DNA from 4 places in the Bradyrhizobium sp. USDA 3256 genome. Region 2 is predicted to be linked to each of the others. Evidence: riboswitches for the same ligand, from Rfam matches in the RefSeq annotation. Region 2 holds a riboswitch; each other region holds the start of a gene.
What was found. Region 2 has a riboswitch for cobalamin ahead of ACVWY5_RS11830 (DUF1636 family protein). Riboswitches for the same ligand answer to the same signal wherever they lie in the genome.
Positions count from the first base shown of each region.

Region 1: linked by a shared signal. The riboswitch ahead of ACVWY5_RS41365 (TonB-dependent receptor) and the one ahead of ACVWY5_RS11830 (DUF1636 family protein) in region 2 are both predicted to bind cobalamin.
Region 3: linked by a shared signal. The riboswitch ahead of ACVWY5_RS42975 (TonB-dependent receptor) and the one ahead of ACVWY5_RS11830 (DUF1636 family protein) in region 2 are both predicted to bind cobalamin.
Region 4: linked by a shared signal. The riboswitch ahead of ACVWY5_RS05140 (ribonucleoside-diphosphate reductase subunit alpha) and the one ahead of ACVWY5_RS11830 (DUF1636 family protein) in region 2 are both predicted to bind cobalamin.

Region 1 covers NZ_JBSSAE010000002.1:8,387,543-8,393,022, reverse strand. Annotated here, with positions in the region: gene ACVWY5_RS41380 (ABC transporter substrate-binding protein) at 1-339, opposite strand, end outside; gene ACVWY5_RS41375 (ABC transporter ATP-binding protein) at 444-1,217, opposite strand; gene ACVWY5_RS41370 (FecCD family ABC transporter permease) at 1,214-2,257, opposite strand; cobalamin riboswitch at 2,370-2,567, shown strand; gene ACVWY5_RS41365 (TonB-dependent receptor) at 2,731-4,938, shown strand; gene ACVWY5_RS41360 (hypothetical protein) at 5,052-5,225, shown strand; gene ACVWY5_RS41355 (ABC transporter substrate binding protein) at 5,422-5,480, shown strand, end outside.
Region 2 covers NZ_JBSSAE010000002.1:2,194,967-2,200,446, forward strand. Annotated here, with positions in the region: gene cobD (threonine-phosphate decarboxylase CobD) at 1-158, shown strand, start outside; gene ACVWY5_RS11820 (cobyric acid synthase) at 361-1,809, opposite strand; gene cobO (cob(I)yrinic acid a,c-diamide adenosyltransferase) at 1,821-2,474, opposite strand; cobalamin riboswitch at 2,511-2,720, shown strand; gene ACVWY5_RS11830 (DUF1636 family protein) at 2,815-3,189, shown strand; gene cobW (cobalamin biosynthesis protein CobW) at 3,186-4,220, shown strand; gene cobN (cobaltochelatase subunit CobN) at 4,220-5,480, shown strand, end outside.
Region 3 covers NZ_JBSSAE010000002.1:8,724,572-8,730,051, forward strand. Annotated here, with positions in the region: gene ACVWY5_RS42965 (amidohydrolase family protein) at 1-1,252, shown strand, start outside; gene ACVWY5_RS42970 (GTP-binding protein) at 1,254-2,183, shown strand; cobalamin riboswitch at 2,410-2,604, shown strand; gene ACVWY5_RS42975 (TonB-dependent receptor) at 2,711-4,993, shown strand; gene ACVWY5_RS42980 (PepSY domain-containing protein) at 4,996-5,480, shown strand, end outside.
Region 4 covers NZ_JBSSAE010000002.1:733,601-739,080, forward strand. Annotated here, with positions in the region: gene ACVWY5_RS05135 (class I SAM-dependent methyltransferase) at 51-1,004, shown strand; cobalamin riboswitch at 1,416-1,631, shown strand; gene ACVWY5_RS05140 (ribonucleoside-diphosphate reductase subunit alpha) at 1,842-3,674, shown strand; gene ACVWY5_RS05145 (ribonucleotide-diphosphate reductase subunit beta) at 3,665-4,738, shown strand.

The DNA.
Region 1 (5,480 bases), 6.2 Mb from region 2:
CTCGTCCAGCGTCCGCGGCACCGTGAATTCGACGAGGTGCAGCCCGTGGGCCTTCAACAGATCGCGGGTCGCGCGCTTGTCGAACAGGCTGACCACGACGAGGTCGGGCCTCAGCAGCAGCACGTCCTCGGCCTCGCCGGACAGGCGCGGAAAATTTCGCGCCTTCTCCGCAGCCCAGGATTGCCAGGCATCGCGCGAGAAGCGGCTGAGGCCGATGATCTGGTCCGGATCGGCCAGCGACAGCACGAGCTGGTCGCTGCAGACATTCATCGAGACGATGCGCGGCCCGGCGGCGAACGAGGGAGCGGCTGACGCGAGCCACACGATGAGCGAAAGCATCAGGGCAAGGCAAGATGACGCAAGATAGCGTCCGCGCGAAAACAGCGCCCCTTCCCCCGCAAGCGGGAGAGGTGAACTGAGCTCGTGGAGACGCCGCATCCTCATCACACGTCCGCCCACGGCACGATGACGGCTTCGCGCTGAAATTCGGCGCGATAGGCGCTGATGCGGAACACGCTGGCGAGGACCGCCTCCGACAACGCTTCAGCGGGCGCGCCCTGCGCGGCCAGCCGTCCCTCCGACAGCACCAGAACATGATCGGCGAAGCGCGCGGCGAGTCCCAGGTCATGCGTCACCACGATCACCAGCACACCGGTATCGGCGACGTTGCGCAGCTTCTGCATCACGTCGATCTGGTGGCGCGGATCGAGCGAGGCGGTCGGCTCGTCGGCGAGGATCACCGGCGCCTCCACCGCGAGCACCCGGGCCAGCGCGACGCGGCTGCGCTCGCCGCCGGAGAGTTCGGTGACGCGGCGATCGCTGAATTCAGTGACGTCGACCGCCTGCATCGCGCGCAGCACTGCCTCCATATCCGTCTGCGACAGCCGCGCCGGATCGGTCGCGCCGTGCGGATAGCGGCCGAGCGCGACGATATCGCGTGCCGGCAGCGGCCAGTGCACCATGTGCCCCTGCGGCAGATAGGCGAAACGTTTCGCGCGCTCGCGCAGCGGCAATGACGCCAGCGGATTATCGCCGATCCGGATCTCGCCGCCGGACGGAATCAGACCGGCCAGCGCGCGCAGCAGCGTGGTCTTGCCGGCGCCGTTCGGCCCGACCAGCGCGACCAGATGGCCCGACGGCAGCGACAGCGAGACATCGTGCAGCACCTTGCGGCTGCCGAGCGAAGCATTGAGCGCGGTAGCGGAGAGCAGCGTCATGCCACGCCTCCGCCGAGCGCGCGGCGTTCGCGCATGATCAGATAGAGGAAGAACGGCACGCCGATGATCGAGGTCAGCACGCCGACCTTGATGTCCGAGGTCGAGGGGATGATGCGCACCGCGATGTCGGCGGCGAGCAGCAACGCCGAGCCGGTGAGCGCGCTCGGCACCAAGAGCCGCGCCGGATCGTGACCGATCACGGGACGCATCAGATGCGGCGCAACGAGGCCGATGAAACCGATCGTGCCTGTCACCGCGACCGCGCCGCCAACCCCGAGCGCCACGCCCGTGATCACGAAGAGCCGCAACCGCCCGACATCGACGCCGAGGCTCTGCGCCGCCTCCTCGCCGAGCGTCAGTGCGCGGAAGGCGCTCGCCTGGCTGAGCAGGATGGCGGCGCCTGCGATGATGAAGGGCAGTGCCAGCGCGACGTGCTGGAAGCTCCGGTCTTCCAGCGAGCCGAGCAGCCAGAACGCGATCTCCAGCACCACGAAGGGATTGCTGGAGAGGTTCATCACCAGCGCCGTCGCCGCCCCCGCAAAGCTCGAGATCGCGAGCCCGGCGAGGATCAGGATCAACAGCCCGGCATTGCGGCCGGCGATCGCAAGCAGCGCGAACACCGAGCCGAACGCGGCGATGATCGCCACCACCGGCAGCGCGTAGGAGCGCACATCGGCGAGGCCCAGCGCGATCACCAGCACCGCGCCGAAGGCGGCCGATTGCGGCGCGCCGAACAGCGACGGCGAGGCCAGCGGATTGCGCAGCAGCCCTTGCAGCGCCGCACCGGACAGCCCGAGAATACCGCCGATCGCGAATGCCAGGATGGTGCGCGGCAGGCGGATCTCGCGCACGATCACCTGCGCCACATCGCTGCCGCCGCCGAACAGCGCCTCGATCACCGCGAGCGGCGACAGCCGCACCGGCCCGATGCCGAGCGAGAGCACGCACAGCAGGGCCACGAGCGCGAGCAGCGCCGCGGTGGCGCCCCACCGGCGCCGCGCCGCGACCTCGGCCGCCAAGGCAAAATCCTGCACGCTCATTGGATCCATGCTCTTACAGCGATCGCCGTGGCAGACAAGCGACACTCGACAAAAACCGTGGCCGCCCGGCCATTGCCCGACTTCCGCCGGATTGACTTTGCTACCCGGCCGAACCCTAGATGAACATGACGGTTCTTTCGTGAGATGAAAAGGGAATGCGGTACGGGGAAACTTCCCCAACGCCGCGGCTGCCCCCGCAACTGTATGCGGTGAATCCTTCGTCACAGGCCACTGGGAATCTCGGTCCTGGGAAGGCGACGAAGGGTAACGACCCGCGAGCCAGGAGACCTGCCGTCAGCCGTGGTCACACGCGATGCTGCCGGTCGGGGAGTACAGGCATGAGCTTCACCTGATGCTGTGAGCACGATGGTGAGACTGGTTCGCGGTGACGTGCCACTGACGTTACCGAGACCTCGCTTATGTTCTCCTTCCCTTTCCATCGGCGACACCGCGCGCTTCTGCTCGCGTCGACGATGATCGCGCCGGCAATCCTTTTCTCCGCCGCGCGGGCGCAGCAGGCACCCGCTCCCGATCAGCTGCCGGCGATCGAAGTCACCAAGCCGCGCGACCAGAACGTCACGCGCGCCAGGCCGGCCGCTGACGAAGCGCCGGCGCCGCGACGCCCGGCGCCGGGCACCTCGCAAGGCAACGACACAGGCAGCGGATCGGGCACGACAGCGACCGGCGCGGCCACCGGAACGGATGGCACCGGCGGCGGCCGCCAGTTCGCCGGCATTGTCGGCTCCTCCTCGGCCGTGATCACCGCCGACGACATCGCCCATTCGCCGGTGCAGTCGTTGCCCGAGATCCTCGCGCAGGTGCCAGGCGTGCAGCTGCAAACGCCCTATGGCGGACCGAACGGCGCCAAGACCTCGGTCGACCTGCGCGGCTTCGGCGCCTTCGCGACCGACAACACGCTGTTCCTGCTCAACGGCCGCCGCCTCAACGACGTCGACAAGGCCGGCTTCGACCTCACCACGATCCCGCTCGATTCGATCGAGCGCATCGAGATCACGCGCGGCAACAGCGGCGCGGTGCTCTACGGCGACAACGCGGTGGGCGGCGTCGTCAACATCATTACCAAGACCGGCGTCGGCGGCCCGCCGACGACGATGCGCGCCGAGGCCGGATTTGGCTCGTTCAACACCCGCATGGCCGCGGTCTCCGCGGCGCTCAACTCCGGACCGTGGTCCACCTCGTTCTACGGCAACGGCATAAAGTCCGACGGCTACCGCGTCAACAATGCGCTCGACCAGCGCAACGCCGTCGGCAACATCAACTACACGACGCCTGATCTCACCGCCTTCCTGACCGTCACCGGCAGCGACCAGAAGCTCGGCCTGCCCGGCGGACGGCTGGTCGATCCGTCGATCGGCGTCAATGAGCTGCTCACCGACCGCCGCGGCGCCGCGACGCCCTTCGACTATGCCAACCAGCAGACCGCCAGCGTCACCGCCGGCTTCACCAGGTCGCTGATGAACGGCGTCGACCTCATCGTCGACGGCGGCTGGCGGCAGCGCGAGACGCAGAGCGGCTTCTTCGGCAGGGTGCCGACCATCAGCTTCGCCTCGACCTACAATGACGCCGCAATGCAGACCTGGTCTCTGACACCGCGGCTCAGCGTCAAGAACGTGATGCTGGGCATGCCGTCGACGATCCTGACCGGCATCGACTATTACGATTCGACCTTCCGCGAGGCGCGCGGCGCCTATCAGGGCGTCGATCCCTTCCATATCTACAATATCGAGCAGCAGTCCGTGGCCGGCTATTGGCAACATACGCTGGGCCTGTTGCCGACGACCGACTTCTCCTACGGCGCGCGGGTCCAGAACACCAGCATCTCGGCGCGCGATCGCTACGATCCGAATGCGCCGTTCGCGTTCGATGCACAGGCAGCGCCGCTCGACAGCAACGAGACGCAATACGCGCTGCATGTCGGCGTCGAGCATCGCCTGACCGACACCTTCTCGGTGTTCGGCCGCGCGGCCCGCGCGTTCCGCACGCCAGATGTCGATGAGCGCGTTGCATCAGGGCCGTCATTCGACCCACTGACCTTCGCCCCGATCCCGCAGACCTTCCAACTCAAGACCCAGACCTCGCAGGACGTTGAGGGCGGCTTCCGCGTCAGGACCAATCGCTTCCAGGTCCAGACCAGCGTCTATCTGATGGATCTCGACAACGAGATCCATTTCAACCCGGTGCTGTTCTACAACACCAACCTCGACCCCACCCGCCGCTACGGCTCCGAGACCAGCGCCTCGCTCGGGGTCAGCGACAGCGTAACCCTGCGCGGCGGCATGGCGATCACCCGCGCGGTCTTCCGCGGAGGCATCTGGGCCGGCAACGACGTGCCGCTGGTGTCGCGCTACACCGGCAATCTCGGCGTCACCTGGAATATCTGGCAGAACTACCTGGTGTTCGACGCCACGGTTCGGGCCTGGAGTTCGCGCATCATGGACAACGACCAGGCCAACACCCAGAGCCGGATTCCCGGCAACGCCACCGCCGATATCAAGCTGAGCGGGCAAGTTGACCGCTTCTTCTGGTCGCTGAGCGTGAACAACCTGTTCAACGCGCTCTACTACGACTACGCCATCGCGAGCACGTTCACGGATGGCCGCTTCTCGGCCTATCCGCTGCCCGGCCGCACCTACATGGTCAAGGCCGGCGCGACGTTTTAGAGCGTGATCCGGTGGGGCGGGTGTGCCCTGCCGCACCGTCTCCCGAACATTACAAACGCACGGAAACTGGGGTAGAGTTCCGGCAGCTGATTTGACCCGCGCAGGGGAAACGCATGGCCAAGGCCGGGAAGCAGACCAAGGGCGGCACGAAGATCAAGGACAAGACCGACGACAAGGCGAAGAAGCCTCCGCCACCCGCAGCGCTACAGGACGATGACTATTACGAGGACGGCGACATCGCCACGCCGAAGCTCGACCGCTACGGCAATGATGACGAGCCGTTGTGAGGCGCGGCGAATATCGATCGACAGATCCTGCGCGCAGTCGCGCGCGGCGGCCTGGTAGCTTGCGAGCTACCGAGCCCGGCTCGTCGTCGCCAAGCAGACAATAGGTCGCAGCGGGGTCATGGGCTGGCCCCCCTTCCGGATTGGTTACCATGCTAGGCTCCGCATGGACGCTGGGTCCTTGCTGGGGGGCGGTGCCATGAGATTTGCGAAGGCGGTGCTCACGGTCTTCTGCATCATCGCGTCGATGTGCGACCC
Region 2 (5,480 bases):
TGTACCAGACCGACGATGCGTTGGCCGCGCAGGAGATACTTGCGCGTGCGCAGATTTGGTCGCGGGTCTTCCAGCAAAAGCCGGGATGGCTGCGGCTCGGCTTGCCGGGCAGCGAGGCCGAATGGTCTCGCCTTTCCGCCGTGCTGTCTTCGGTCTAGCGACGATCTCAGCGTCGCCTCGCCCCGCGTGCCGGGAGAGGTCGGAACGCATCGCCAGATGCGTTCCGGGTGAGAGGGAGTCTCCGCGAACGCAGCTATCACCGGATATGCGGAGACGGCCCCTGACCCCGACCCTCTCCCCGTGAAGAACGGGGAGAGGGGGTACAGCGCCGTCGCTGTTCGACCCAGGAATTATCTCGCTTTAACGCGCCAGCGCGAGCAGGCCTTCGACATCGAGATGGGTCTCGATGTGCCCGGCAAGCGCGTCGAGCGCGCTCTCGACCCTGGCGCCGTAGGGCTGATCAGCCGCCGCGAAGTCGAGTTGCGCGAGGAAGGCCTTGCGAAATTCGTCCGAGGCGAACAGTCCGTGCAGATAGCTGCCGTGAACGCGCCCGTCACTCGAAATGGCGCCTTCCGGCGCGCCATCAAGCGATGCAAAAGGACGCACGCGATCCGGGCCGTCGGTGCGGCCGATATGGATCTCGTAGGCGCTGATCGGCTGGCTGGTCGCTTCATGCACTGCGCTGACGCGCGTCAGTGTCTTCTGTTCGGTCATGGTGGTCGTGACATCGAGCAGCCCAAGGCCGCGCGTTTCACCGGCGGGACCCTCGATCCCATCGGGGTCGGCGACGCTCTGTCCGAGCATCTGGTAGCCGCCGCACAGGCCGAGGACATGGCCGCCGCGGCGACGATGAGCGAGGAGATCGATGTCCCAGCCCTGCGCGCGCAGGAAGGCGAGATCGCCGCGGGTCGATTTCGAGCCGGGCAGGATGACGAGCTTCGCATCACCCGGGACGGCTTCGCCCGGACGCACCATCATGAGATCGACGCCGGGCTCGAGCTTCAGCGGATCGAGGTCGTCGAAATTGGCGATCCGCGGCAGCGCAAGGAACGCGATCTTGCACTGGCCCGGCTTGCGCGACTCGCCGAGCCCGAGCGCATCTTCAGCCGGAAGTTCGCCGGCGCGGACGAACCAGGGCAGCACGCCAAACCCGCGCCAGGCGGTGCGCTCTTCGATCAGGCGGTAGCCGTCGTCGAACAATGTCGGATCGCCGCGGAATTTGTTGATGACAAAGCCCTGGATCATCGCGGCATCATCAGGATCGATCACCGCCTTGATGCCGACCAGCTGCGCGATCACGCCGCCGCGGTCGATGTCGCCGACCAGCACCACGGGCACGTCGGCCCGGCGTGCAAACCCCATATTGGCGATATCGGACTTGCGTAAGTTGACCTCGGCGGGGCTGCCGGCGCCCTCGACCAGCACCAGATCGGCGCGCTGCTTCAGGCGCGCAAAACTCCCCAGCACCGCGGCCATCAGCGATGGTTTCATGGCGGCATATTCGCGCGCGCGTGCGGTGGCGATCCGTTTGCCGTGCACGATGATCTGGGCGCCGACATCGGTTTCGGGCTTGAGCAGCACCGGGTTCATGTCGGTGTGCGGCTCGACGCCCGCGGCGAGGGCCTGCAAGGCCTGCGCGCGGCTGATCTCGCCGCCGTCGACGGTCACGGCGGCGTTGTTCGACATGTTCTGCGGCTTGAACGGCAGCACGCGCAGGCCGCGTCGTCGCGCGGCGCGCGCGAGGCCGGCGACGATGAGCGATTTGCCCACGTCCGAGCCGGCTCCCTGGATCATCAATGCGCGCGCCATCGTGATGTCCGTCAGAACTCGACGCCCGGCTGGGCCTTGATGCCTGAGCGGAACGGATGCTTCACCAGCGTCATCTCGGTGACGAGGTCGGCAATCTCGATCAATTCATCCTTGGCATTGCGCCCGGTGAGCACGACATGGGTCATCGGCGGCTTCGACGTGGTCAGAAAGTCGACGACATCTGATATCGCGAGGTACTCGTAGCGTAGCGCGATGTTGATCTCGTCGAGCACGACCATGCGCAGGCTCGGGTCTGCGATCAGCTGCTTGGCCTTTTCCCAGCCGGCTTGCGCTGCCGCGATGTCGCGGGCGCGATCCTGCGTCTCCCAGGTAAAGCCTTCGCCCATGGCGTGAAATTGACAGAGATCGCCGAAATGCCCGGTGAGCAGGCGGCGTTCGCCGGTATCCCAGGCGCCCTTGATGAACTGCACCACGGCGCAGGGAAAGCCGTGCGCCACACAGCGCACGATCATGCCGAACGCGGAGGACGATTTTCCTTTGCCGGCGCCGGTATGAACGATGATCAGGCCCTTTTCACCGCTCTTGGTCGCCATGATGCGGTCGCGGGCGGCCTTTTTTTTCGCCATCTTGTCCGCGTGGCGCGTGTCCAGCGAAAGATCGGTGCCGACGGTGCCGTCTTCAGCGTCGTTTCCATCTGAAATCATCACGTTCCTTCGGCTTGACAAGTGCGAGGCTTGGACGAATGGTGGTCCCGCGTTGGTTCCTGTCCTACGACAGGCGAAGAGGGAATGCGATAGGGCTCCGCTAAATCGGGCCCGAAGCGCAGCCGCCCCCGCGACCGTGACCGGAGAGATGCCCAAGCCACTGATTCCATGGAGTCGGGAAGGTGGGCATCGAAGGGTAAAACCTGCTCCGCAAGCCGGGAGACCTGCCAACGCAGCATGTTGTGAAACCGGCGGACGGGGTGTTCCGCGACGGGGAACGAACCTGTCCAAAATCGGTTCGTGTGCCTCATCGCTTCCCGCTGTCAATCCAGGAAGGGCGATGAGCGTTACACTTCATGTCTGCATCACCTGCCGCGCCGGCCAGACGCCGGCGGAAGGTGAGCTCGCGCCCGGTGCACGCCTGCATGCCGCGCTTGTCGAGGCCGGCGTGCCCGATGACGTCAATCTGGTTCCCGTCGCATGCCTGTCGGCCTGCAGCCAAGGGTGCTCAGTCGCGCTCAGCGCGCCGGGGCGCTGGTCCTATGTCTACGGCCGACTGTCCGCCGATAATGCCGCGGATGTGATCGCCGGTGCCTCCGCGTATGCGGCGGCGCCCGACGGCATCGTGCCGTGGCGCAGCCGTCCGGAAATCTTCCGCAAGCAATCGCTCGCCCGCATTCCACCTCTTCCCGTCGTGCCGGAGGCCGCAGAATGAACACGCTCGCCAAAATTCCGGTCACGGTCGTGACCGGCTTTCTCGGCTCCGGCAAGACGACGCTGATCCAGCATCTGATCCGCAATGCCAACGGCAAGAAGCTCGCGGTGCTGGTCAACGAATTCGGCAGCGAAGGCGTCGACGGCGACATCCTGAAGTCGTGCGCCGACGCCAATTGTCCGGCCGAGAATATCGTCGAGCTCGCCAATGGCTGCATCTGCTGCACCGTCGCCGACGATTTCATCCCGGCGATGGAGCAGTTGCTCGCACGCCCGGTGAAGCCCGATCACATCGTGATCGAGACCTCGGGGCTCGCGCTGCCGAAGCCGCTGCTGAAAGCGTTCGACTGGCCGGAGATTCGTTCGCGGATCACGGTCGACGGCGTGATCGCGCTCGCCGACGCCGAGGCCGTCGCCGCCGGCCGGTTTGCGCCTGATCCGGCCGCGGTGGATGCGCAGCGTGCGGCGGACGACAATCTCGACCACGAGACGCCGCTGTCGGAAGTGTTCGAGGACCAGATCGCCTGTGCCGATCTCGTGCTGCTGACCAAGGCCGATCTCGCCGGGGCGGAAGGAATCAAGGCGGCGAAAGAGGTGATCGCGGCCGAGATGCCGCGCGAGGTGCCGATGTTGCCCGTCGTCGACGGCACGATCGACGCACGCGTGATCCTCGGGCTCGAGGCGGCGGCGGAAAACGACCTCGCGGCGCGGCCGTCGCATCACGATGGCGAGGAGGAACACGAGCACGACGATTTCAATTCCGTCGTGATCGATCTTCCGGAAGTTTCGGATGTCGACGCGCTGGTCGCCTCGATCAAGGGGCTGGCGCGCGAGCAGAATGTGCTGCGTGCCAAGGGCTACATCGCGGTCGAGGGCAAGCCGATGCGGCTGCTGGTGCAATCGGTCGGCGAGCGGGTGCGGCATCAGTTCGACATGCCCTGGGGCGCCCGGGCGCGGCAGTCGAAGCTCGTCGTGATCGGCGAACATGCCGACATCGATGAAGCCGCGATCAGGGCACGGCTTGGTGTCTGATGCACGTCGTCTTCCGCGAGAGCCGCGGCCTTGAGGAGACCGCGACGCCAAGGGACCTCGGCCAGGATCCGGCCGATCTCGTGGTGTTGTCGTTTTCCGACAGCGATCTTGCTGCCTTCGCGGCCGGCTGGCGGCGCGGCCGCGCTGCGTTGCCGTCGCTGCGGCTCGCCAATCTCGCGGAGTTGCGCCATGCGCTGTCGGTCGATACCTACATCGAGCGGACGCTGTCGCACGCGCGCGGCATTCTGGTGCGGCTGATCGGCGGCGAGCCCTATTGGTCATACGGGTTGGCCGCGGTGCATCGGCTGGCGAAGGAGCGCGGCATCGCCCTGGTCGTGCTGCCGGCCGATGGCCGCGACGATCAGCGGCTGGATGAATTCTCGACCTTGCCGGTCTCGACGTTGCGCCGTCTGAAGGTGCTGTGCGACAAGGGCGGCCCCGTTGCCGCGCAGGCCGTGATCGCGCAACTGGCGCTGGCGTCCGGACTCTATGCCGGGCCGGTGGTCGGCGAGATCGATCTTCCCGAGATCGGCGTCTACGATCCCCGGCGCGGTGCCGTCGCGGCGTTGCCGGCACCGGATGGCCGGCCGCGGGTGCTGGTGACGTTTTATCGTTCTTATCTCGCGGCCGGCGACACGGCGCCGGTCGATGCTCTGATCGACGCGTTGCGCGAGAAGGGCTTTGATGTCCACGGTGTCTTCGTCACCTCGCTGAAGGCGGCGGGCGTGGCCGATCGGCTGCGCGTTCAGTTTGCGCAATGCGCTCCAGCGGCCATCGTAAATGCGACCGCGTTTTCCGCAGCCGATGACGACGGCGCGACGCCGTTCGACGCTGCATCATGCCCGGTGTTCCAGGTCGCGCTGTCGACAGCACGGCGCGAGGATTGGGCCTTGTCGCTTCGCGGGCTTTCGCCCGGCGATCTCGCGATGCATGTGGTGCTGCCGGAGGTCGATGGCCGCCTGTTCGCGGGCGTCGTCAGCTTCAAATCGCCTGGTGAGCGCGATCCCGAGCTGCAATTCGTGCATCTTGCGCATCGACCGGATGCCGAGCGCGTCGCTGCAATTGCCGCACGCGTGGCCGCCTGGCATCGGCTTGCCGGCAAGCACGCACAGGATAAGCGGCTCGCGCTGGTGCTCTCGAACTATCCCGGCCGGCCGCATCAGATCGCGCATGCCGTCGGCCTCGATGCGCTTGCCTCGGTCGAGGCATTGCTGACCGATCTCGCGGCTGCGGGATTTGATGTTGAGCCGGTGGCGTCGC
Region 3 (5,480 bases), 6.5 Mb from region 2:
GCTCGACCTCGAGGCCGGCGTGCTGCCGGTTGCGTCCTGGTACAAGCGCCAGGCCGAGAAGGGCAGAGTGCTGAACTACGGCGCCGCCGCCAACTGGGCCTTCGCGCGCATCGGTGCGATGACCGGTTCGAATTCGGAAAGCTCGCTGGAATCGTTTGGTGCCGCGATGCGCGATCGCCGCTGGATCGAAAACGTCGCGACCGAAGGCGAGGTCGGCGGCATCCTCGACCGCCTCGCGATCGGCCTGAACGAGGGCGGTATCGGGATCGGCATTCTCAACGCCTATGCGCCGGGTGCCGGCGTGCAGGAATTGACCGCGGTGTGCCAGCTCGCGGCGGATCATGCGGTGCCGACCTTCACCCACGTCGCGTACATGTCGCGCATCGATCCCGAGAGCGCGGCTGAGGCCTATATCCGCCTGATCGGCTATGCCGGCGCCACCGGCGCGCATATGCACATCTGCCACTTCAACTCGTCGAGCAAGACGGATATCGAACGCTGTGTTGGGCTGATCGCGAAAGCGCAGGCGCAAGGCCTGCCGATCACGGTGGAGGCCTATCCCTACGGCACCGGCTCGACCGTGCTGGCGGCGACCTTCTTCAGCGATCCGAAATTCGAAGAGCGCAACGGCCTCGGTTACGATTCGGTGCAGCGCGTGACCGACGGTCACCGTTTCGGCAGCCGCGAGGAGCTGCTGGCGGCACAGGCCGAAGAGCCCTCGACCTTGGTGCTGTGGCACGTGCTCGACATCGAGAACAACGCGCATCATCGCGATCTGCTCGATATGGCGGTGCTGTATCCGGGCGGCGCGATCGCCTCCGACGCGATGCCGTGGACGCTGTCGGACGGCCGTCCCTACAGCGGCGACGCCTGGCCGCTGCCTGATGATGCCACCTCGCATCCGCGCTCGGCCGGCTGCTTCACCCGCTTCATCCGCGAATGGGTGCGCGAGCGCAAGAAAGTGTCGCTGCTCGAAGGCATCCGCAAATGCGCGCTGATCCCGGCCGAGATCCTGTCGGCGAGCACGCCGGCGATGCGGGCCAAGGGCCGGCTGCAGGTCGGCGCCGACGCCGATGTCGTGGTGTTCGACTACGAGACGCTGAGCGATCGCGCGACCTTTTCCGCGATGAATCGTCCGGCGGAGGGCGTGCGGCATCTCGTGGTCAGCGGCCAGCCGCTGATCAGCGATGGTGTGCTCGATGTCGCGGCGCGTCCCGGCCGGCCGGTGCGCCGCCCCGTCACGGGGGGCTGAGGTGCCGGTCCCGATCCTGCTGGTCGCGGGCTTCCTCGGGGCGGGCAAGACCACGATCGTCAACCATCTGCTGGCGCATGCGCAAGGGCGGCGCATCGCCGCCGTGGTCAACGATTTCGGTGCGATCAATATTGACGCCGAGCTGATCGCGGGCGCCAGCGACGGCGTGGTCAGCCTGAGCAATGGCTGCATCTGCTGCACGCTGGAGGGCGACCTGCTGCGCACGCTCGCCACGCTGTTGCGGCGTGATCCGCGTCCCGAATTCATCGTGATCGAGACCAGCGGGATCGCCGATCCCGCCGACATCGTGCGCAACCTGATGGATCCCGTGATCTGGAAGGAGGCGCCGCTTGAGACGGTGCTGTGCGTGGTCGACGCGGCGCAGCCTGCGGCGGTGCTGAACGATGCTCTGCTGCGGTCGCAGCTCCGGGCGGCGGACGTGGTGGCGCTGAGCAAGGTCGATCTGGCCGACGCCGCCGCGTGCGCTGCGATCCGCGACGCCGTGCGCGCGGCGCGTCCGGCGGCCGTGGTGGTTGATGCCTTGCATGGCGAGGTGCCGGCCGCGCTACTGTTCCCGGCGGACCTCGATCATGTGCCGGCGCCGCGCGAGGCCGCGCCGCGACGGCCGTCGTCGGATCGCTTCGAGACGCTGAGCTGGACCTCGGAGCGGCCCGTCGTGCTGCCGCGCTTGCAGCAGGCGATCGGCAGACTGGCGCCGAAGCTGGCGCGGGCGAAGGGATTGTTCGAGACGGTGGAACAGCCCGGGCGGCTGACGGTGTTTCAACTCGCCGGCGGCCGCGCGACCTTGGGTGCGGGCGGCGTGCCGTCGCCCGGCGTGCCGCGCACGCGCATCGTGTTTATCGCCGAGATGGGTGCTCTGTCGCGCACCGAGATCGATGCGATCATGCAGGGATGTGTCGACATCGAGTGATGTGAGCTTATGGTTCCGTCATCCTGAGGCACGAGCAGAGCGAGCCTCGAAGGATGGACGCCCGGCTGTGGCCATGCATCCTTCGAGACGCCGCTTCGCGGCTCCTCACGATGACGGGATTACATCTCCGCGTCATCCGCGGATGCCGCTATGTCATCGCCGCAGCTCCATCCCGCAAAGCATGTGTGCGACAATCGCATCGAATTGACAGCCTTGCCGGCACCACCTATCGTTTTTTGCCGACGGTTCCCTTCGGGGATCAAAAGGGAATGCGGTGCGAGGGTAACCCCAATACCGCAGCTGTCCCCGCAACTGTAAACGGCGAGCCTTTCGTCAATTTGCCACTGGGCCATCGGCCCGGGAAGGCGTCGACAGGCGATGACCCGTGAGCCAGGAGACCTGCCGTCAGTCGTGGTCACACGCGAGCACATCGGGCGGGGGCGTCCTGGTGGGATCGGAGCACTGCCTTTTGGGCAATGCGCCAGTCCGCGTTCGCGGTGACGTGCCACGTTACCGCGAGTCGTTTCATGTCTCCGTCCTTTCCCGTTGCGCGCAAATGGCGCCTCGGTCTCGTCTGCTCCCTGTCATCGCTGTTGTTGCCGGCCGAAGGCTCGGCACAAACACCTCCACCAACCAGGCTCGATCCGATCGAGGTCGCGCCCTCGGTGACCGCCAAGCCGAAGCCTGCGGCGCGCAGCCGTGACATGGCCGCTGCGGCGCGGCCACGGCCGAGGCCCGCGACGATCGCAACAGCCAGCAACGCGCCGCGCGTCGCAGCGTCGGGCGCATCGGGATCGGCATCGCCGACGCTCAATGCCACCACGCAGGGCGGCACCGGCAGTCGTCTCAATCTGACACCGCTGCTGACGCCGGCCAGCGTCGAGATCATCACGGCGCAGACCATCGCCGAACGCGGCCAGCACAATGTGCTCGATGCCGTCACCCAGGACGCGGCCGGGTTCGTCGCGACGCCGGCGCCCGGCAATGGCGGCCTGTCGTTCAGCACCCGCGGCTTTGCCGGCAGCAACTCGGTGATGACGCTGTATGACGGCACGCGCTTCTATATCGGCTCCGGCACCCTGACATTCCCCTACGACACCTGGTCGACGCAGCGCATCGAAGTGCTGCGCGGTCCGGCCTCGGTGCTGTACGGCGAAGGCGCGATCGGTGGCGTCATCAACGTGATCCCGAAAAAACCGCTCAATACGCCCACTAACGAGGCCGAGGTCTCGCTCGACAGCAACATGACGCGGCGGCTGTCCGTGGACAGCACCGGTCCGATCGATCCCAATGTGTCGTACCGCATCAACGCTACCGGCAACATGTCGGACGGCTGGGTCGATCGCGACAAGACCTCGAACGCGGTAGTCTCCGCTGCCGTGCGGGTGCAGGCGTCGGACAATCTCGCCTTCACGCTCTCGGAGGACTACGGCGACCGCAGCCCGTCGCGCTATTTCGGCACGCCGCTGATCAACGGCTCGATCCAGGACGCGCTGCGCTTCAAGAACTACAATGCATTGGACAGCGCGATCCGCTATCAGGACAGCTGGACCCGGTTCAAGACCGAGTGGGACGTCGCCGACGGCTTCAAGATCAACAACACGCTGTATTACCTGACCAGCGAGCGGCACTGGCGCGACATCGAGAACTACACCTGGAATCCGAAGACCCAGCTGATCGATCGCACGAGCTATATTGAGATCTTCCACGACCAGAAGCAGCTCGGCAATCGGATGGATGCGACCTTCAGTGGTCACGTGTTTGGACTTGCGAACCAGTTTGTCGCCGGCTTCGACGTCAACCGGATCGACTTCACCCACACCAATAACTCGCCCTATGGCGGCGCGTCGTCGGTCAATCCTTATGTGTTCGATCCCGGGTCGTTCTTCGCGACGACGACGGCGACCACGCCGGGCTTCAATGCGATCGTCAATCAATACGCGCTGTTCGCCGAGGATCGTCTCTCGCTGACCGATCAGTTGTCGCTCGTCACCGGGGTCAGGTATGATCGCCCCGAGGTGGACCGCACCGACTACAAGGCGCCGGCAAACAGTTTCGAGACGACGCTATCAGGCACGAGCTGGCGCGCTGGCCTCGTTTACGAGCCGATCAAGAACCTCGCATTCTATGGCCAGTACGCGGTCGGCGTCGATCCGGTCAGCAATTTGATCTCACTGTCGACCACGCAGAAAACGTTCCAGCTTGCGACGGGCAAGCAGACCGAGATCGGGGTCAAGCAGTCGTTCTGGGGCGGTCGCGGCGAGTGGACGCTGGCTGCCTACGAGATCGTCAAGACCGGGCTCACGATTCCCGATCCCGGCAACCCCACCGGCGGCCTGGCATTGCAGATCGGCCAGCAATCATCCCGCGGGGTCGAAGGATCGATCGGGCTCGCGCTGAACGACGGCTGGCGCGTCGATGCCAATGTTGCGCTGTTGCGCGCCAGATACGACAACAACAGCCAGGTGGTCGGCGGCAAGATCGTGAGCTTCAACGGCAATGTCCCGGTCAACGTGCCGCAGCAGGTCTCGAACGTCTGGCTGACCTGGGACTTCGCGCCCAACTGGTCGGCCTATGGCGGCGTGCAGATCGTCGGTGCGATGTACTCCGATCTCGCCAACACCCAGCTGCGGCCGGGCTACAATGTGGTCAATGGCGGCGTCAGGTGGAAGCCGGACGACCGGACCACGGTCGCGTTCCGCCTCTACAATCTGTTCGACAAGGCTTACGCGGTGACCTCGAACGGCACCGGGCAGTGGCTGCTGGGCATGCCGCGTACCGCCGAATTGTCCGTCAACGTGAAGTTCTGACCATGCGCAACGCTCTGATCCGGCGCGGGCGGCGGTGGCTCTATATCGTCCATCGCTGGATCGGCATTGCGACGTGTCTCTTGTTCGCGATGTGGTTCATCTCCGGCCTCGTCATGATGTACGTGGCCTTTCCGCGCCTCACCGACAGCGAGCGCCTCGCCGCGCTTCCTGTCATTCCCTGGAGCAAGGTGCGGGTCACGCCTGATCGCGCGATGGCGATCGCGGGTGTCGAGCGTTATCCGCGTGATCTGCGACTTTCGATGATGGACGACACGCCCGTCTATCGGGTGGCCGGCTGGGAGGGAGGGATGATCACCATTTCGGCGATCGACGGCAGCGCGATCGACCGGATCATGCCGGACCAGGCGCTGGCCATTACCGCTCATCATCCGCATGCTGTGCAGCCGCGCTTGATCGAAACGATCACGCGCGACCAATGGTCGGTCACGGCGCGCTTCGATTCGTTGCGGCCGCTCTATCTGATCCG
Region 4 (5,480 bases), 1.5 Mb from region 2:
AAGTGCGGGCGAGTACGAAGGCAACAGCCGTCGAGTCGCTTGCAAATGAGATGGGAGACATTGCGTTGCGGATAGAGTTTTCGCGTATCAATCGGTCTAAAGCTATATTCCACGATATTTATGCTTCGGATGATCCGAGGGCATATTTCTCGGTCCTCGGAGACTTGGATTATATGATACCGGACGTGGCTGAGCCAGTTGTACGCCAAATCCTGGCAGCGAAAGCTTCGGCAACCGGCCTTAAGCCCATCGTGCTCGATGTTGGTTGTTCATACGGCATCAACGCAGCGGTGCATCGCTTTCCGCTGACCTTCGGGGGCTTGCGTCACCGCTACGCCCGGCGTGAGATGAGAGCGATCAGTTCTGAGACACTCGTGAGTCTCGATCGCAATTTTTATGCAGCCTGGCCTGATGTCGGGTTAGCGAGCTTTATCGGCCTCGATGTGTCGGCACGGGCGGTCAGCTATGCAAAGAGTGTTGGCCTCTTGGAGCAGGGCATTGTCGCTGACCTTGAAAAGGAGACGCTATCGACCGACAGCGCGCGCATTCTCCGCTCCGTGGATGTTATCATGTCGACCGGATGCATCGGCTACGTTACCGAGAAGACGTTCAGCGAGATTCTCGATGCGACAGAGAAGCAACCATGGATCATCTCCTTCGTGCTACGAATGTTCCCATTTGAGGCGCTGGCCGCGACGTTCGCAAAGCGTGGTCTTGTGACAGAACGTCTTACCGGCGCGACGTTTATCCAGCGTCGCTTTCGCGATGCTGAAGAGTTTGAAAGTTGTTTGGCCAGCTTGGTGGCCCTTGACGTGGATGCCACCGGTCTCGAATCGGAGGGGCTGTTTCACGCTGATCTGATCTTGTCTCGCCCCGAGGCGGATGCGCGCGCCACGCCTCTGGAAGACGTTGTCACCGTCGCCAGCGGCAGGGGACGGCCGATCGGACCGCGTTACGTTCATGTTGAAAGTAAGGAGGGCTTGCAGGTCGCGCTGGAGCCGTGACAGGTTAGGGACCACTGGGCAGCGCGCGAGTCTCTTTGGCGCTGGATCAAGACGTCGAGAACGAGGCCATTCTGGTCGCCGGCGCGCCGGAGCTGATGTTGTTCGCCCGCGTGTGGATAACGACTCGTCCAGATGCCATTTGTCCCGGCGAGCGGGAGCGCTGCGCTTCAGATCGGAGAGCGCCTTGCCGAATTGCTTCTCCACTGACGCGCGGTTCGTAGGTCGCATCAATGCGACGCGCGGGCCAGAATTTCCTTGACCATGCGCAAGCTTAACGGAAACCGGACATGCCGCCAACGGCATCTCACCTGCAGCGGAAGCGACAGCGGTGATAGAGTAGGCCGGGCGGTCAGCATGGTTTTGCCTTATAAATTTTGATCTCTCCGGTTGACGAATCCCGGCGAGTGGTGCCTATGTCTAGCCAGTCACGGTCTTCCGTTCCCCACATCTTGTAGGTCGGAAGCTAAGAGGGAACCCGGTGCGCCGAAACGGCTACTCCGGGGCTGCCCCCGCAACTGTAAGCGGCGAGCGGGTGTCATCATGGCCACTGGCGCGAAACAGCGCCGGGAAGGCCGACAGCCGTAGCGACCCGCGAGCCAGGAGACCTGCCGCGACTGAACGAAAGTCCTCGGGCGGGGTGCCCCGGTGGGTCGCTTGCAGCCGGGGACATTTGCCAACTCTCCTCGCAAGTCGTCCGCGCGGGCCCCAGCGTCTAACATCGCGGGGTTGCCGATGTCGCCGTCTTACGATTTCGATCAGCATGGTCATCTCGTCGCGCCGCCGAGTGTGCGGCCGCGCCTAGCGCAGGCAAAGCCTACCGCGCCTGAGCCGTGTCTGGTGCCCCTTTCGCCATCGCCGGCTCCGCTGCCGCGGCCCCTCGCGCCATCGCCAAAGCCGGCCGACCTTACGCTCGATCCGTCGCGCGACGACCTATTGACGTCGTTCGGCAAGCTGATGTTGAGCGACCGGTATCTGCTCGCCGGCGAAACTTACCAGGACATGTTCGCGCGGGTGTCTTGCGCTTTCGCGGACGGTGTTGCGCATGCCCAACGTCTCTATGATGCGATGTCTCGGCTGTGGTTCATGCCGGCCACACCGGTGCTCTCCAACGGAGGGACCACGCGCGGCCTGCCGATCTCCTGCTTCCTCAACTCGGTGTCGGACTCGCTCGAAGGCATCGTCGGTACCTGGAACGAGAACGTCTGGCTTGCTTCCAACGGCGGCGGCATCGGCACCTACTGGGGCAATGTTCGCTCGATCGGCGAGAAAGTAAAGGGCGGGGTCACCTCAGGCATCATCCCGTTCATCCACGTCATGGACGGCCTGACGCTGGCGATTAGCCAGGGCTCGTTGCGGCGCGGCTCGGCGGCGGTCTATCTCGATATTCACCATCCCGAGATCGAGGAGTTCCTCGAGATTCGCAAGGCGTCCGGCGACTTCAACCGCAAGAGCCTCAACCTGCATCACGGCGTCAACGTCACCGATAAGTTCATGCGTGCCGTGGGCGCCGGCACCGCGTTCGCTCTGCGCAGCCCGAAGACTAACGAGGTCGTCCGCGAGATCGATGCCCGCCAGCTGTGGCAACGCATCCTTGAGAACCGGCTCCAGACCGGCGAGCCTTATCTCTTGTTCATCGACACCGTGAACCGCGCGCTCCCCAAGCATCAGCGCGAGTTGGGCCTCAAGGTCTCGACCTCCAACCTGTGCAGCGAAATTACCCTGCCGACCGGCATCGATCATCGCGACGAGGAGCGCACCGCGGTCTGCTGTCTGTCGTCGCTCAACCTCGAGACCTGGGACCAGTGGAGTGAGGAGCCCATCTTCATCGAGGATGTCATGCGCTTCCTCGACAACGTGCTCAGCCACTTCATCACGGTGGCGCCGGACGGCATGAAGCGTGCCCGCTACGCCGCCCTGCGTGAGCGCTCCGTCGGCCTCGGCGTCATGGGCTTCCACTCCTTCCTGCAGGCCAAGGGCATTCCAATGGAAAGTGTCATGGCCAAGTCTTTCAATCTGAACATGTTCCGAAAAATCCGTCGCGATGCCGACGCGGCATCCGTGACGCTCGCGCGCGAGCGTGGCCCGTGCCCGGATGCCCTGGAACGCGGCGTGATGGCGCGCTTCAGCCATAAGATTGCGATCGCGCCGACCGCCTCGATCAGCATCATCTGCGGCGGCACCAGCGCCTGCGTCGAGCCGATCCCGGCCAACATCTACACCCATAAGACGTTGTCCGGCGCCATCTCGGTGCGTAATCCGCATCTCACCAGGGTGCTGGCCGCGAAAGGCGTAGACACCTCGGCGACCTGGCATTCGATCATCGCGCACGAGGGGTCGGTCGCCCATCTCGACGTCCTGTCAGAGCACGAGAAAGCGGTCTTTCGCACCGCCTTCGAGATCGACCAGCGCTGGGTCGTCGAGCTTGCCGGCGACCGCGCCGCGTTCATCTGCCAGAGCCAGTCGATTAACCTCTATCTTCCGGCTGACGTCGACAAGTGGGATCTCCACATGCTGCACTGGACGGCCTGGAAGCACGGGGTGAAGAGCCTCTACTACTGCCGTTCAAAATCGATCTCGCGCGCGGCGTTCGCCGGCAGGATCGGCGACGGCGACAAGGCCGCGCCACCGCGGCCGCGCACCGACTATGAGGAGTGCCTCGCATGTCAGTGATCGATCTCTCGTCCGTCGATCCACGCACGCTGATCGGCAAGGGGCGCGTCGGCCTTCTCGACTCGGCCGGCAGCTATGACGTCGATCGCTACGCCTGGGCTTACGAGTTCTGGAAGCGCCAGCAGCAGACCCATTGGATGGGCGAGGAGGTGCCGCTCGGCGCCGACCTCAAGGACTGGGCGTCGGAGCGCGTCACCGCCAGCGAGCGCGCGCTGCTCACCCAGATCTTTCGTTTCTTCACTCAGTCGGACATCGAGGTCGGAGACAACTATCTCAAGCGCTACATCCCGATCTTCCAGCCGCTCACTGTTCAGATGATGATGGCGGCCTTCAGCAACATGGAGACGGTCCACATCGACGCCTATGCGCTGCTGCTCAAGACGCTCGGCATGCCCAAGACCGAGTTCGAGGCATTCCGCGGCTATGACGAGATGCGCGCCAAGGCTGACTACATGCACGAGTTCGGCGTCGATAGCGTGGCCGATGTCGCTCGGACCTTGGCGATGTTCGGCGCCTTCACCGAAGGCATGGCGTTGTTCGCGAGCTTCGCCATGCTGCTCAACTTCCCGCGCCACAACAAGATGAACGGCATGGGACAGATCGTAAGCTGGTCAGTGCGCGACGAGAGTCTGCATTGTGAGGGTATCATCAAGCTGTTTCACGAATGGCACCGCGAAACCGGCGCGGTGACGCGCGCTGTCCGTGACGACATCGTCGACGTCGCGAAGACCATGGTGAAGCTGGAGGAGAACTTCGTCGACCTCGCCTTCGGCCTCGGCAAGATCGAGGGCATGCGAGCTGAGCAGATCCACGCCTACGTCCGCTATGTCGCCGACTGGCGACTGACCCAACTGCGGATTGACCCGGTCTTCGGCTTCTTCGAAGCCAAGGAGGGCGGATTCACCCAGCTCAAGACGCATCCGCTGCCGTGGCTTGTCGAGATTCTCAATGGTGTCGAGCACGCCAATTTCTTCGAGCAGCGCGCCACGGAGTACTCCAAGGCGGCGAGCCGCGGCAGCTGGGACGGCGAAGACGGAGTGTGGGCAGCTTTCGGCCGCATGTAGGCAGCCGGAACAGCGCTTTGGTGCGTCCGCTCGTACATCCCGGGCGTTCGCGAAAGGAGGCTCCGCCGCTGCTTGCGGGGGGCGCAGCGGACATCAGTGGCATGATTTACGCCGCTCGAAATTATGATGGGTGGGCATCGGCGTTCGGCATCGATCGGCCAAATTGGAGGCGGTGAGCACCATTTAACGGTTCCACCAGTATCAGAGCTTATCACAAGGCTCTCGGCGGGATGAGCGGAGACGCGCGGTATAGGGCAACCGATCGAAGAAAACTGCGTCCGTTGACGTGCCGATGTGCAAATGCACTCAAGCCCAAGTTGCGTTCGCTTGAGGTGCAGGACGTAATCGATGTCGAGGCTGCTTGCATCGAGGCCTGCGATGCGGCTTGGGAAGGAGGGGTTGCACGCTCGCCGTTTTTTTGAGAAGGGCCGACGGAACAGCTTTACGCATCTTGGCCAAAGGCTTCGCGGCCCCGTACAAACGCAAGGCGGAGAGGCCAAAAGCGAGAAGAGGGCGGACTGGTGATCGTTCGTCAGGTTTTCGCCGTCCTTGCCGAGGCACGGGCTATGGTCGCTAGCGGGTAGTCCGATCTTCCCCAGAGTCTGCGGGTCGATCTTCAGCGGGATCTTCGGGCTAAAGGGTCGGGTCCAGCTACTCTGTGATACGAATGAAGCCCTCTTCTCCATTCGGATCTTGGGGGACAAGCATTCCCGAAGGCCTTCCGCCTGAGAATCAACCTGGA